Regions from separate parts of the Colwellia sp. SU-HH01172 genome, predicted to be linked through region 2. Evidence: riboswitches for the same ligand, from Rfam matches in the RefSeq annotation. Region 2 holds a riboswitch; the other holds the start of a gene.
What was found. Region 2 has a riboswitch for thiamine pyrophosphate ahead of AC27JP_RS08535 (TonB-dependent receptor). Riboswitches for the same ligand answer to the same signal wherever they lie in the genome.
Positions count from the first base shown of each region.

Region 1: linked by a shared signal. The riboswitch ahead of thiC (phosphomethylpyrimidine synthase ThiC) and the one ahead of AC27JP_RS08535 (TonB-dependent receptor) in region 2 are both predicted to bind thiamine pyrophosphate.

Region 1 covers NZ_BAAJMB010000001.1:841,604-847,966, reverse strand. The annotation lists gene thiO (glycine oxidase ThiO) at 1-497, opposite strand, end outside; gene thiC (phosphomethylpyrimidine synthase ThiC) at 515-2,473, opposite strand; TPP riboswitch at 2,569-2,667, opposite strand; gene AC27JP_RS03760 (RNA polymerase sigma factor) at 2,845-3,393, shown strand; gene AC27JP_RS03755 (hypothetical protein) at 3,406-3,888, shown strand; gene AC27JP_RS03750 (PDZ domain-containing protein) at 3,900-4,793, shown strand; gene AC27JP_RS03745 (PDZ domain-containing protein) at 4,984-5,970, shown strand; gene AC27JP_RS03740 (tetratricopeptide repeat protein) at 6,186-6,363, shown strand, end outside.
Region 2 covers NZ_BAAJMB010000002.1:316,417-322,779, forward strand. The annotation lists gene AC27JP_RS08530 (hypothetical protein) at 1-114, opposite strand, end outside; gene AC27JP_RS08535 (TonB-dependent receptor) at 222-2,315, opposite strand; TPP riboswitch at 2,458-2,593, opposite strand; gene AC27JP_RS08540 (HIT domain-containing protein) at 2,672-3,040, opposite strand; gene AC27JP_RS08545 (efflux RND transporter permease subunit) at 3,287-6,363, opposite strand, start outside.

The DNA of each region.
Region 1 (6,363 bases), on a different contig from region 2:
TCGTCAATTAACTGCTTTTGCAAAGCTATTAGTAACTTTCTATTACCGATTTGCCCTTCTTCTGGCAAATACAAGGCTTGTGAAAATCGCCGCGCGAGTTCAGGTTCAAGCATTGATAATTGCTGACGGTTTAATTGTTGTTGCTGATGTTGACGGTAATTATTGGCTAAGAAGCGCGTTAAACGATGATAGTCACCCATATCTTGTTCATGACTGACCACTAACGAGCCTGTTTGTTGGTAAAAGTTATAGCCTGATAACGACTTCAGCAGTGCCGGCCACAGTGATAATGACGCAAAGCCCATCTCAACAATGTTTGCTGGGCTGTGCATGGCTTCACCGAGTGGCGTTAATAATCCAGCGGCCGCATAAGCGGCACTTTCATGGCCATTTTTATGGTCTTTGTCGAACAGAGTCACCTGATAGCCTTGGCGATTTAACGACAAAGCTAACAAGCGACCCATTAAGCCCGCACCAATAATTGCGACTATCGGCATATTTATCTCTGCCTGAGTTATTTGGTTAAGGACTTATCAAGGCGTTGATAAATTTCGCTACCACTGGCCTTAAACTCGGCTGATTTTTCAGCCATGCCTTGAGTTGAGATCGCTACGGTTTCATCGAGTAACTTTATTTCGATGACTTGTTCATCATTTGCTCCATCAGTTAATCCTGCAGCGTAGTCCCGCACTTCTTGAGATATTTTCATGGAACAAAATTTAGGACCACACATTGAGCAGAAATGGGCAACTTTACCCGACTCTTGCGGCAGCGTCTCATCATGATAAGTTCGAGCACGCTCAGGATCTAAACCGATATTGAATTGATCGTACCAACGAAACTCAAAACGTGCTTTTGACATAGCATTGTCACGAATTTGTGCGCCGGGATGCCCCTTGGCTAAATCACCGGCATGGGCAGCAATTTTGTAGGTCATTAAACCTTCTTTAACATCTTCTTTGTTCGGCAACCCTAAATGTTCTTTTGGTGTTACATAACAGAGCATGGCACAACCATACCAGCCAATATTGGCAGCTCCTATGCCCGAAGTGATATGATCATAACCGGGAGCAATATCTGTTGTTAAAGGTCCTAAAGTATAAAAGGGCGCTTCACCACAATGTTTCAGTTGCTCAGTCATATTCTTCTGCACCATATGTAAAGGCACATGTCCTGGGCCTTCGATGATGGTTTGTACATCGTGTTGCCAAGCAATTTTGGTTAATTCACCTAAGGTTTTTAATTCAGAAAATTGTGCCTCATCATTGGCATCGGCTACTGAGCCTGGGCGTAAACCATCACCTAAGGAAAATGAAACATCGTAGGCTTTGAGAATTTCGCAAATATCTTCAAAATGTGTGTAAAGGAAGTTTTCTTTATGGTGTGCTAAACACCATTTCGCCATAATCGAACCGCCTCGAGAGACAATACCTGTAACTCGTTTCGCGGTCATTGGCACATAACGCAACAGCACGCCAGCATGAATGGTGAAGTAATCCACCCCTTGCTCTGCTTGTTCGATTAAGGTGTCGCGAAAAATTTCCCAGGTGAGATCTTCGGCGATGCCGTTGACTTTTTCTAAGGCTTGATAAATCGGTACTGTGCCAATAGGGACAGGAGAGTTGCGGATGATCCACTCGCGGGTTTCATGAATATAACGACCCGTGGAAAGATCCATGACAGTATCTGCGCCCCATTTTGTTGACCATACTAGCTTTTCGACTTCTTCTTCAATTGAAGAGGTGACGGCAGAATTACCAATATTAGCGTTCACTTTGATCAAAAAGTTTCGGCCGATGATCATAGGCTCTGATTCAGGGTGATTGATATTAGCAGGAATAATGGCTCTACCACGGGCCACTTCTTCTCGAACAAATTCTGCGGTAATTTGCTCAGGGATATTAGCGCCAAATGACTGCCCTTGATGCTGTTGCAGCAAAATTTCATCTTGTACTTCTTGGCGTTTTAAGTTTTCGCGTATCGCGATATATTCCATTTCTGGGGTGATGATGCCTTGGCGAGCATAGTGCATTTGGGTGACATTTTTACCGGCTTTGGCTTTACGTACGGTAGGAAGGTGCTCAAAACGAATATGATCTAGGCCTTCATCCGCCAAGCGTTGTTGACTATAGCTAGAGCTTTTACCGGATAAAAACTCTACATCGCCGCGCGCTTCAATCCAGTTGTCGCGCAAACGGGGAATACCTTGATGAACATCGATTTCAATGGCGTCATCGGTATAGAAACCTGACGTATCATAAACGCACAACGGTGCATTTTTTTCATAAACGGCATTATCTTTGGTACCACTAACTAAGGTATCGGAAAGTGATATCTCGCGCATGCCGACACGAATATCGTGAATTTCTCCTGGCACATAAACTTTCTTGGAATTTGGAAATGATTGATCGGCAACATTTTTTAAAAACTCTGCTGCTTGCTCGCGACGCTCGCGTCTAGAAATTGAACTCATGGTCTCTCACCTGTTTTTATTAAATAAAAGTTAGGCGGAGCTATATTGGGGTAGTAACGAGGAGAAGGATTAATAGCAAATAGTTACTGAGCTATTAAAGCTGCTCACTTGTTCCCTTCGCAGATGTTAATCTAATCAGGTTCTACGGATCCCGCTTTCGCGATCTCAGCCCTATGGCACTCCGACAAGTCAATACGTTTAGTTAAGCTAAACGAGGCTAAATTCTAACTTGCGAGTTGCTTGTTTTGCAATGACTTTTTAAAGGAAGGTGTAGATACATTTTTAGAGATAACAAACTATTTTAAAAAGATTAAAAATATCTGTCACAATATGCCTACTTAGTGCATCTTAAAAATAAAACCAAGGATTTTATGAAGAAGGAAGGCTTTGGCCAATCGCTTACTCAATTTGAGTTTGTAGCACTAACAAAAGGTAAACGTCATGGATTTGATGCAGCATACAAACTTTATGCAGATCACGTTTATTCTTTAGCGTTGCACATTCTTGGTGATAAAGACGCCGCTTGCGATATTCTTCAACAGGCTTTTGAAACCTTACTTATAAAAGTTTCTCAAGTGAAAAAAACGGCATCACTTGGGGCTTGGCTAAAACGTATTACGATAAATGCTTGTATGGGATACTTTAGAAAAACAGCTAAAACAAATAATAGTATAAATGCCGAAGAGGCATATGAAATGTTATCAGAGCCACATTACATTCAAGAAACAAGCTTTAAAGATGAGCGGCAAGTATTAGACTACTTGGCTAAGTTACCTAGCATTCAGCGCTCTGTAGTTTACTATTGCGCAATACACGGTTTAAAGCATAATGAAATTGCGCCAAGTTTAGGTATAGAAGAAGCTAATAGCCGACAACTTTATCGCCGAGCACTGCGGCAATTAAAATCATGGTTGCAATAATTGAGAATTATTATGAATGATGATAAATCAATAACAGAACATAAGCATACCGAATGGAAAGTTCATAAAGCTCCTGATTTTTCAAATGAAATCTGGTTACGCCATCAAAATAAAAAGCAAAAAACATGGCTAACAATGGCGGCAAGTGTTGCACTATTTTCTTTTGGTACTTGGTTTGTTCATTTCGAAATGAATGCAAATTCACAAAACGAAAGTTGGGCTAACGTAAGTACGCTTAGTATATCTTCAGAACAGGTTGTATTAGCAAAAAACTCTGAACTTGAGCAAAAACTAGCACAAGTATCGCAAAATATCTTATCTAACCAACAACAATTAGTCATGAATAATTGGTATGACGAATTGGCGATGGTTGATTTCTCGATAGAGCAACAAAATAAGCAAAATTTTGATGAAAAGCTCTGGAGTATAAGAAGCGATATTTTAATTCGAATGATTGATTTTTATCGTCAGCCTATTGATGTTTACGAAATATAACAAGGTAAAGCATGCGAATTAAGTATTTATCGATATTATTCATTGCATTTCCAATTACAGCAAATGAGTTTAAATCACCGCAAGCGCAACGTATTGCTGAACAAATGTCACAAGTTATCGCGCAAAAAGTTCAAGAGATTGCAGCGTTGGAACAGGAAATGGGCGTAAAGGATGTACAAATACATTTAACACAGCTTCAGCAATATAGCAGTGGACGTTTTGGCATTACTTTATCTGCTAACTCCCCTGGCTTGGTTATATCGGTAACACCGAATAGTCATGCCGACAATATTGGTATCCAAAGTGGAGATCAAATTATCTCGGTAAATGGTACTGAAGTAGCGAGTAATTTAAAGTCTGCACTGGCAGTACTTCAGTACGTAAAAAGTGAAACAAACATTGAAATTGAGCTAAAGCGCAGTGGAGAGTTAATAGTCTTAAATGGCACGCTCACAGCAAAATTAATTCCTGCTTGGACTTTTAGCACTCAGGCACAAGAGTTTGATTGGCCATCAATAACCGCTGCTAGTGGTAATGAAAAAGAGACAAATAAGCAAGAGTGTGGGCAAGTTAAACTTGGTTTTCGTATAGAGTCAGGATACACAACTCGATCATTAAAAACTGTCGTTGTTGTAGAAGCAATCGACGACGTTAAAGTAGAAAATCCACTCGATAAAAACTATTTAAAAATACCTGTTGGATACCATAAGTTAACGGTGCATCGAAAGATACATCACTTTGATAAAAACCGCACTGAGTCTGCAGAGCTCAATATTCGAATAGACGCTGACACCTCATATTTTTTGGCGTATCGCAGCGATACCTTATTTTCTAGTAGTTATACACTAAAGTACGCTGAGCAACCGGTGATCTGGAAAGTAAAACAGCAAAAATGTGAGATGTAATTCTCATCATCTTTGTTTAAATAAAAGGAAATTATTGCTCAATTTGCTTCACATAAATGAAAGTAGATGAAGAAAAAATGACTACTTGATAATTAAAGTAAGCAATAGTTTGAATTCATTTGTCACAAAAAACGGTTTAGACACGTCTTAGTAAAAACAGGCAAGTGAATTAATTAAAGAGGGAGTTTAAGTGGGCTTATTTAATATTAAAAACATAGTTCTATCTTTAGCATTTTTGCAATGTGCGGCAGTACAAAGTGAAGCATTAACTAATCAATTTAAGTCTGAAAAATCTTATCAAGTTGCTAATCAGTTACAGCGAACAATAAATGATAATCTACAACAAATTATTGATCTGGAAGCCGCTGCCGGTGGCGATGTTTCAAAATTAGATTACGCCTTGTTACAAGAGTCACAAAGTAGCCACCAACGTTTTGGCGCTGTACTTTCAACCACGACTAATGGCTTAGTTTTATCAGTAACACCGAATAGTCCTGCAAGTAAATTAGGTTTAGAAAGTGGTGATGTTATTGTTAATGTAAACAATTTGTCGTTAGAAAAAAGCAATATTAATACATTAATTGAGAAACATTATTTAGAAAATAATCACACCATATCTATTAAAGTACTTCGAGATAATAGGGGGCGGAATTTATCAGGAGAACTAAGTTCATTGGTAACGCCAGCATGGACATTATCTGTTGATAATATTAATCAAGATAAGTTGCTAGCTAGTAATGTCGATCAGCAAGAACCTGACGGTCAATGTGGCCGAATTATTGTTGGCAAATTTATGCCGCGAGAAGAAGGCGATATTACCCAAAGAAACGCTGTTTTTATCAGAGAAATTGACGGTGTTAAACAACGGCTCTGGGCATCTGGACAAGGCTCAGTAGTAGGTCTAACCAGCGTTTCAACATCAGGACCTAATAAGACCCGATTTAAATTAAAACCGGGTCAGCATAGAATTTCTGTCTCTCCTAGGAATGCATATCTACAAGGAGACAATCCACGAGATTATACAAATATCCGTTTTAGTGATGAGCGGGAGTTCTCTATTAATATCGAAGCAAACACGACTTATTATTTAGTTTACGACACGAGAAAAAATAGTGAATATTCAAAAACCAATATCCCTGTGATATGGCAAACCAAATCTCAAAAGTGTCAACTTTAATATAGCGATTTGTTGGTTAATCGCCCAAAGAAAATAGTTCTATTTCGTGTTACTAAGTGTCTAAAACAGAAATAACGTGTTAGCTATATATCTAGCGAGATATTTTCCCTATTAACTACGGCATCAGGAATATACCGGACTTGTATATGTCAGCATATTTAAAAAAGTTATCAACCAGCGGTGGAACTGCTAATAAAACTAGAAGGAAATAAGTTATGAAATACGTTGTAAAAATAATCTTTATTGGGTTCAGTTTTGTGTTTACTTTGTCGGCCTTGGCATCAGAAGGAACAATACCTCGTAATGATTTTTCAGCAGAATTAACAGAATTGATCTCTGAAAGTGTAGAGGTAAATCCAGATCATATTTGTGTCAATGAAAATTGTCAGCGAT
Region 2 (6,363 bases):
AGTCACAACATTCAAGCCTTCAACTAAACGTAAACGTTTAATAAAGGCCCAAATTTCCGTTTTAAATTTTTCTTCTGCTAGTGGATACAAACTAATTTCAATTGAGATTTTCATGTCTTTTAACTTATGTGTCATTTTCTTTAAAGATAGCATGTTAGAGATAAACCCTAACATGCTCAATGTACTACAGTTATTAATTTTGGAAATGTTTACCACTCATCTTAAAAAGAATAGTCAAATGTTGCGCCAAAAACAGCTGGCTCCGCTAATTGATAATAGGCTTTTGCGGTATATTCGTCTCTTGGATCATTGCCGAAGTAGAAGCCACGAGTCGCATATTCTTCATCAAATAAGTTACGCGCCCATAGTTTTACTTGCCAGTCATCTTCTGAATAGCTCACCGACATATTCACCACTTCTATTGATTCTGATTTTTCTTGGTGGCTATCAGAGAAGAAAAATTCATCTTTGCCATCAACAGAAATGTTGACGAGTAAATTATCAGACAACTGATAGTTCAAACCAACATTAAATTGGTAGCTAGGCGCATGTGCTTGCTCGTCACCAGACTTATCATTACCATCGGCATCAATAAAACCATCGTATTCGGTATCTAACAAACCTACAGAGCCATAAATTTCAAGTTCAGTCGTTGCTTGCCAGCCGGCTTCAAGTTCAAGACCAAAATTAGTGCCAGTTGCAGCATTGCCTAAATAAGAAACAAAGTCAGTACTGCCATCATCTCGCTCTTCTAGATAAGAGGTACGTACCTGCATATCATCCCTGTCCATATAAAATACCGCACTACGGACATAAGCTTGATTGTCTAACAAACTAACTTTGTAACCTAATTCATAATTCCAAAGATATTCTGGTGAAAATTCACGTAAATTGCTCGGTAAACTACCATCAGTATTTGCACCACCGGCTTTATAACCGCGATTAACAGAGCCATAGAATAAATTGCTTTCATCCATTTGATACGACAATACAAGCTTACCACCAACCATAGTATCACTCGGATCAAAGTTTATTTGCTCTGAATCGCTGTAATCTGAATTTCTACGTTCAACTCGTAAACCAGTGGTTAAACTTAACTTTTCATTTAGCTGGCTATCAAACTGAACAAATGCCGCAATATTGTCAGTATCAAATGTTGAGTTGTAATCACTAGATAAATAGGTGTATTGACGTAATAAGTCTTCATCTTCTTGCTTATAATAAAGCCCTGTCACCCAAGCAGTGCTACCATTGAAAATTTCACCACCAGGCGCTGAAACAGCTCTTAATTCAAATGTTGCTGAAGATTTATCACGAAAGTAATGATCTGTAGAGCTGTATTCCCAATCAGGACGAATACCGACATACGCCCAATCTTCGTCATAGCCATAATCTAACGCAGAATCGGCATAGCTGACGATACTTTCAATGGTAAAGTTATTAAAACCTTGATAGGTAAACTTAGTCGCTAGTGCTTTAGTCTCTTGGCGATCAAAACCCGGTTGGTCTGATAAGGTATGGCGGCTATTATCAAGCGAGAAGGCATCATAGCCGTTATCAAAATCAGCAACAAACGTTGTAATATCAATAATTAAGTCTTTACTTGCTGCGATGGTTAATTTACCACGTAGCGTTAACTCATCACGATTATTAGTATCATCACGATTAAGAAAGTCATTTTCGATAAAGCCATCACTTTTGTATTGTTCAACGGCTAAACGATAGTTGACCTTTTCAGTTGCTGGGCCTGATAAAACCAAACCAGCGCTGTAGCTATCGTAATTACCTGCAGAAAGTCTTACTTTACCTTCGAAGTTATCGGTAGGCGCTGCTGAAGTAATATTGATCATACCTGCCATGGCGTTAGCACCAAAGCGTGTACCTTGTGGGCCACGATATACTTCAACTTGTTCAACATCGAAAGTTGAGGCTATGCTGCCAATACCTGAAAAATCAATGCCATCAATCACTAAGCCAACGGAAGGGTTAATAGGCTCTTTAAATTGACTACGCTCACCAATACCACGAATTTGATAATATCGAGCACGCTGAGTGCCACTAGAAAAGTTAACGTTTGGTGTACGGGCAATGATTTCTTCTAAATTCTGTGCATTGCGAGCGTCAATTTCGTCACTAGCGATAACAGATAGAGAACTTGCTGTTTTTTGCAGCGATGTCGAACGAAAATCACCATTGATGGTGATAACCTCTATTGCTTGTTGGTCTGTTTTGGTGGAATTGTCAGCAGCAAAAGTTGTTGAAGTAACAAGGCTAGTAAAAATAGCTAAAGCAATAGGTGATTTTGTAAATTTCATTATGATCTCATAAATTCTATTAAGAATACGTTATGGGATCCGGCATGGAGAAGTTAAATAACTGTTCACTAGCAAACTGTAGAATTGTCATTGCCTGCATAAGCATACGCTAAACGGCAAAATACAATTTTACAGAATGGTATGCGATTAGCGTAACCATTCCTACGCCGGTACTATCCGGTTCAGGTTCTAAGGGTTCGCTATGCCATATTATGTAATGACAGCGCATCTCAGCCTTTTAAATCGTTACCAATTTAAGGGCACCCCTTGGTTCGGTGTGCATACTAACAATATTTATTTAAAAGTACAGTGTAAATGCCTTATTTTACGCTATATTTTATTATCCTATAGCTGTATTACCTCGGGTTTAACATACGTCCTAATGGTTGACCGCCGACTAAGTGCATATGAATATGGTAAACCTCTTGGCCACCATGTTGATTACAGTTCATGATCAAGCGATAACCATCTTCTGCAATGCCCTCTTCTTTAGCGAGTTTTTTAGCAACAGTAAACATACGGCCAATGGTCAGTTCATCTTCTTGTTCAATATCATTTACTGTGGGGATGAGTTTATTGGGAACAATCAAGATATGGCTTTTCGCTTGTGGGGTAATATCGCGAAAAGCGCTAACAAGCTCATCTTGAAAAAGTAATGGTGTTGGAATTTCTTGGCGAATAATTTTCGAAAATATGGTTTCTTCAGGAGTGTTGTTACCAGCCATGATTTAGCCTTTAATTGGTATTTGCTTAATAGTTTAACGATTGCTAAGCGAATGACAACGTAAAATATCATTCGCTTAGCTAATAAGTATTAGGGGCTGTTGATCTTTGTTTATATTTTCAGCAATAGGTTGTTTTTAACACTAGCAAAGCAGAATGAACGATGTTTGGTTGTTCCAAATAAGTGAGATTCTAATGCTGCTAGCGTTAAAAATAGTCATTGCCCAAAGGGCTGAGTCTAAAATACACTAACTTAACTGGCTAACTAACCTTTGCTTACCTTTTGCGGCATACCTTTTGACATCTTCAATTAATAAGTAATTTACCGGTACCAGTATTAAGGTAATAAAAGTCGCAAAGATAATACCAAAGCCAAGCGATACCGCCATTGGGATCAAAAACTGGGCTTGGGTCGCCTTTTCAAACAATAATGGCATTAAGCCAATAAAGGTGGTTAATGACGTTAGCATCACCGGACGAAAGCGCGATTGCGCGGCAATTAGCACAGCATTGAACACCTTATCTCCGGCGCGAACTTTAGCATTAATAAAATCAACTAAGACTAAGCTGTCATTAACTACCACACCAATTAACGCCATTAAGCCGAGTAAACTCATAATGGTCAGGTCCATACCCATGATCCAATGGCCAATAATTGCCCCTATTGCGCCAAACGGAATGACCGACATAACAATAACCGGTTGCAGATAGGACTTAAACGGTATTGCTAATAAACAATAAATAATAAAGAAAACAAACAATAGCCCCCAAGCAAGACTATTGAAAGATTCTGCCTGTTCACGAGCTTCTCCTTCAAAGGTATATGACAAGCCAGGATATTTACTCATCAACTCCTTTAAAAACTGATTAAGATCAGCATTGAGTGTGGTCATATTGGTCGCATCTTTATCAACATCAGCAGTAACATTCACCGTGCGATATCTATCTATGCGCTTGATTGCTGATGGACTCTTACCTGGCGTTAATGTCGCCACGTGTGATAGCGGAACTTTGCCGCCTGTAGGCGTGTTGATCAACATATCATTAAGCTTAGCTACCGACTGACGTTCAGCCAAAGGAAAACGTAACATTACCCGAACGTCGTCGCGACCGCGCTGAATACGTTGAATTTGCGCGCCAAAGTAGGCATCTCTAACCTGCCGTGTTATCCATGAATTACTCATACCCATAGCATAACCTTGCTCGGTCAGTTCTATTTGTAGCTCCTCCTTGCCATCAGATAAACTATCGGCAATTTCAAATGCGGTCGGATAAGTACGTACTCTTGCTTTAACTTCATCGGCCGCTTGTTCCAAGGTTTGCAGATCTGTTGCTGACAGCTGAATATCAATGGGGTCGCCACCTCGACCAATTTCGGCTCTAAAAGTAAGGCTTTCTGCGCCCGGTAACGGGCCAATAAGCTCACGCCACTCTTTAACTAACTGCGACGTGCCGATACCGCTTTCATTTTTATCTGCTGGGACAATTTCAAAGCGCACTCGACCTTTTTCTTCACTGGTGATCGCTAAAGTATTTAAAATAATACTATTGCCTTCATCATCACGATATTTATCTTGCAGTGTTTTTGCCGCATTAGACATTTTTTCAACATAAGCATCAACCACATCAAAGCTGCTTCCCACCGGCATAGTCACGTTACCTCGTGCGGTTTCACTGGCAATACGAGGGAAAAATACAAATCGTGTCCAACCACTGGTAATAAAAGCTAAAATCAAAATAAACACGCCGACAAATAAGGCAATTGTCGTTAAACGATTACGAATAGCTAACGACAATAGTGGATTATAATAACGTAAAATGGAGGCTTCAAAACCGTCAGCAAAACGTTGTTGCCAAGCGCTAAATTTTGATTGCTTGGTACTTTCGCTGCGCAAGCGCAGGTTCTTTAAATGCGAAGGTAAAACAAATTTAGACTCGATTAAGCTAAATAGCAGCACGGGAATAACAATAACCGGAATTTGCGCAAACAATGCCCCCCGCTGCCCTTCAATAAAGGCCAATGGCAAAAAGGCCGCTACTGTGGTTAAAATTCCAAAAGTAACTGGAGTTGCCACTTCTTGGGTACCCTTAATGGCCGCTTCAATACCACTAGAGGCGGTTTGGGTATGGCGGTAAATATTTTCGCCAGTGACAATGGCATCATCAACCACTATCCCGAGCACTAAGATGAAGCCAAATAAGCTCATGATATTAATTGAAATATCAAAAAATGGCATAACGATAAATGCGCCCATAAAACTAACAGGAATGCCAATAGAAACCCAAAATGCGATGGATGGTCGTAAGAACAATGTCAGCAAAAGTAAAACGAGAAAGCCACCTTGTAAGGCATTGGTGGTTAATGTATTTAACCGGCTCTTGACGATTTCAGAGTCATCATCCCAGTAACTTAACACAAAGCCTTTAGGTAAAGTGTCTTGACGTTGGTCAATATAATTTTTTACGGCATCGGCGACATCTATTGCACTTTGATTGCCAATACGAAAAACATCAATTAGTGCCCCTTGTTGGCCATTAAAGCGCGCGCGTAATGGCGTTTCCTCAAAGCCATCGTTTACTTGTGCAACATCTTCTAAGTAAAGGAAAGTGCCATCGGTATTGGTTTTGATCACTACCTTTTCAAATTCATCACGACGATAAGCTTGACCAATATTACGCACTAAAACATCACCACCTTCAGTGCGAACATTACCCGCAGAAATATCCACCGAGCTATTGCTGATCGCCGTTGAAATTTCAGTTAACGTTAATTGGTACTGTTCAAGCTTACTTTGATTGACTTCAATACTAATTTCGTAATCACGCACCGCATCTAACGATACTTGCGTAACTTGCGGTAAACGCAATAAGTCATCGCGTACTTGTTCAGCAAATTCACGAATTTCTTTTTCACCATATTCAGAGGCAATAGTCACTGAAATAACATCGCGAATACGTTGAGCAATGGCGATAACAGGCTTTTCAGCATCAACCGGGAAAGTATTAATGGCATCGACTCGACTTTTGATGTCGGCCAAGAGATCACGGACATCGGTGGCTGAGTCAGCTTCAATGCGAACAGTCGCAGCCCCTTCAACCGAGATACTGGTAATTTTTTCAATACCTTGTAAGTCTTGCACCGCTTCCTCTATTCGAATAGCGACACCTTGCTCGGCATCTTCTGGAGTTGAACCTCGTAATGCCACAGTAACATTGACAATTTCCGATTCGAACGACGGAAAAACCTCTAGGGGGATGCTACTTTTTATTGAAAATATGCCGGCTAATAAAATGGTGATCATTAATAAATTAGCAGCGACATGAT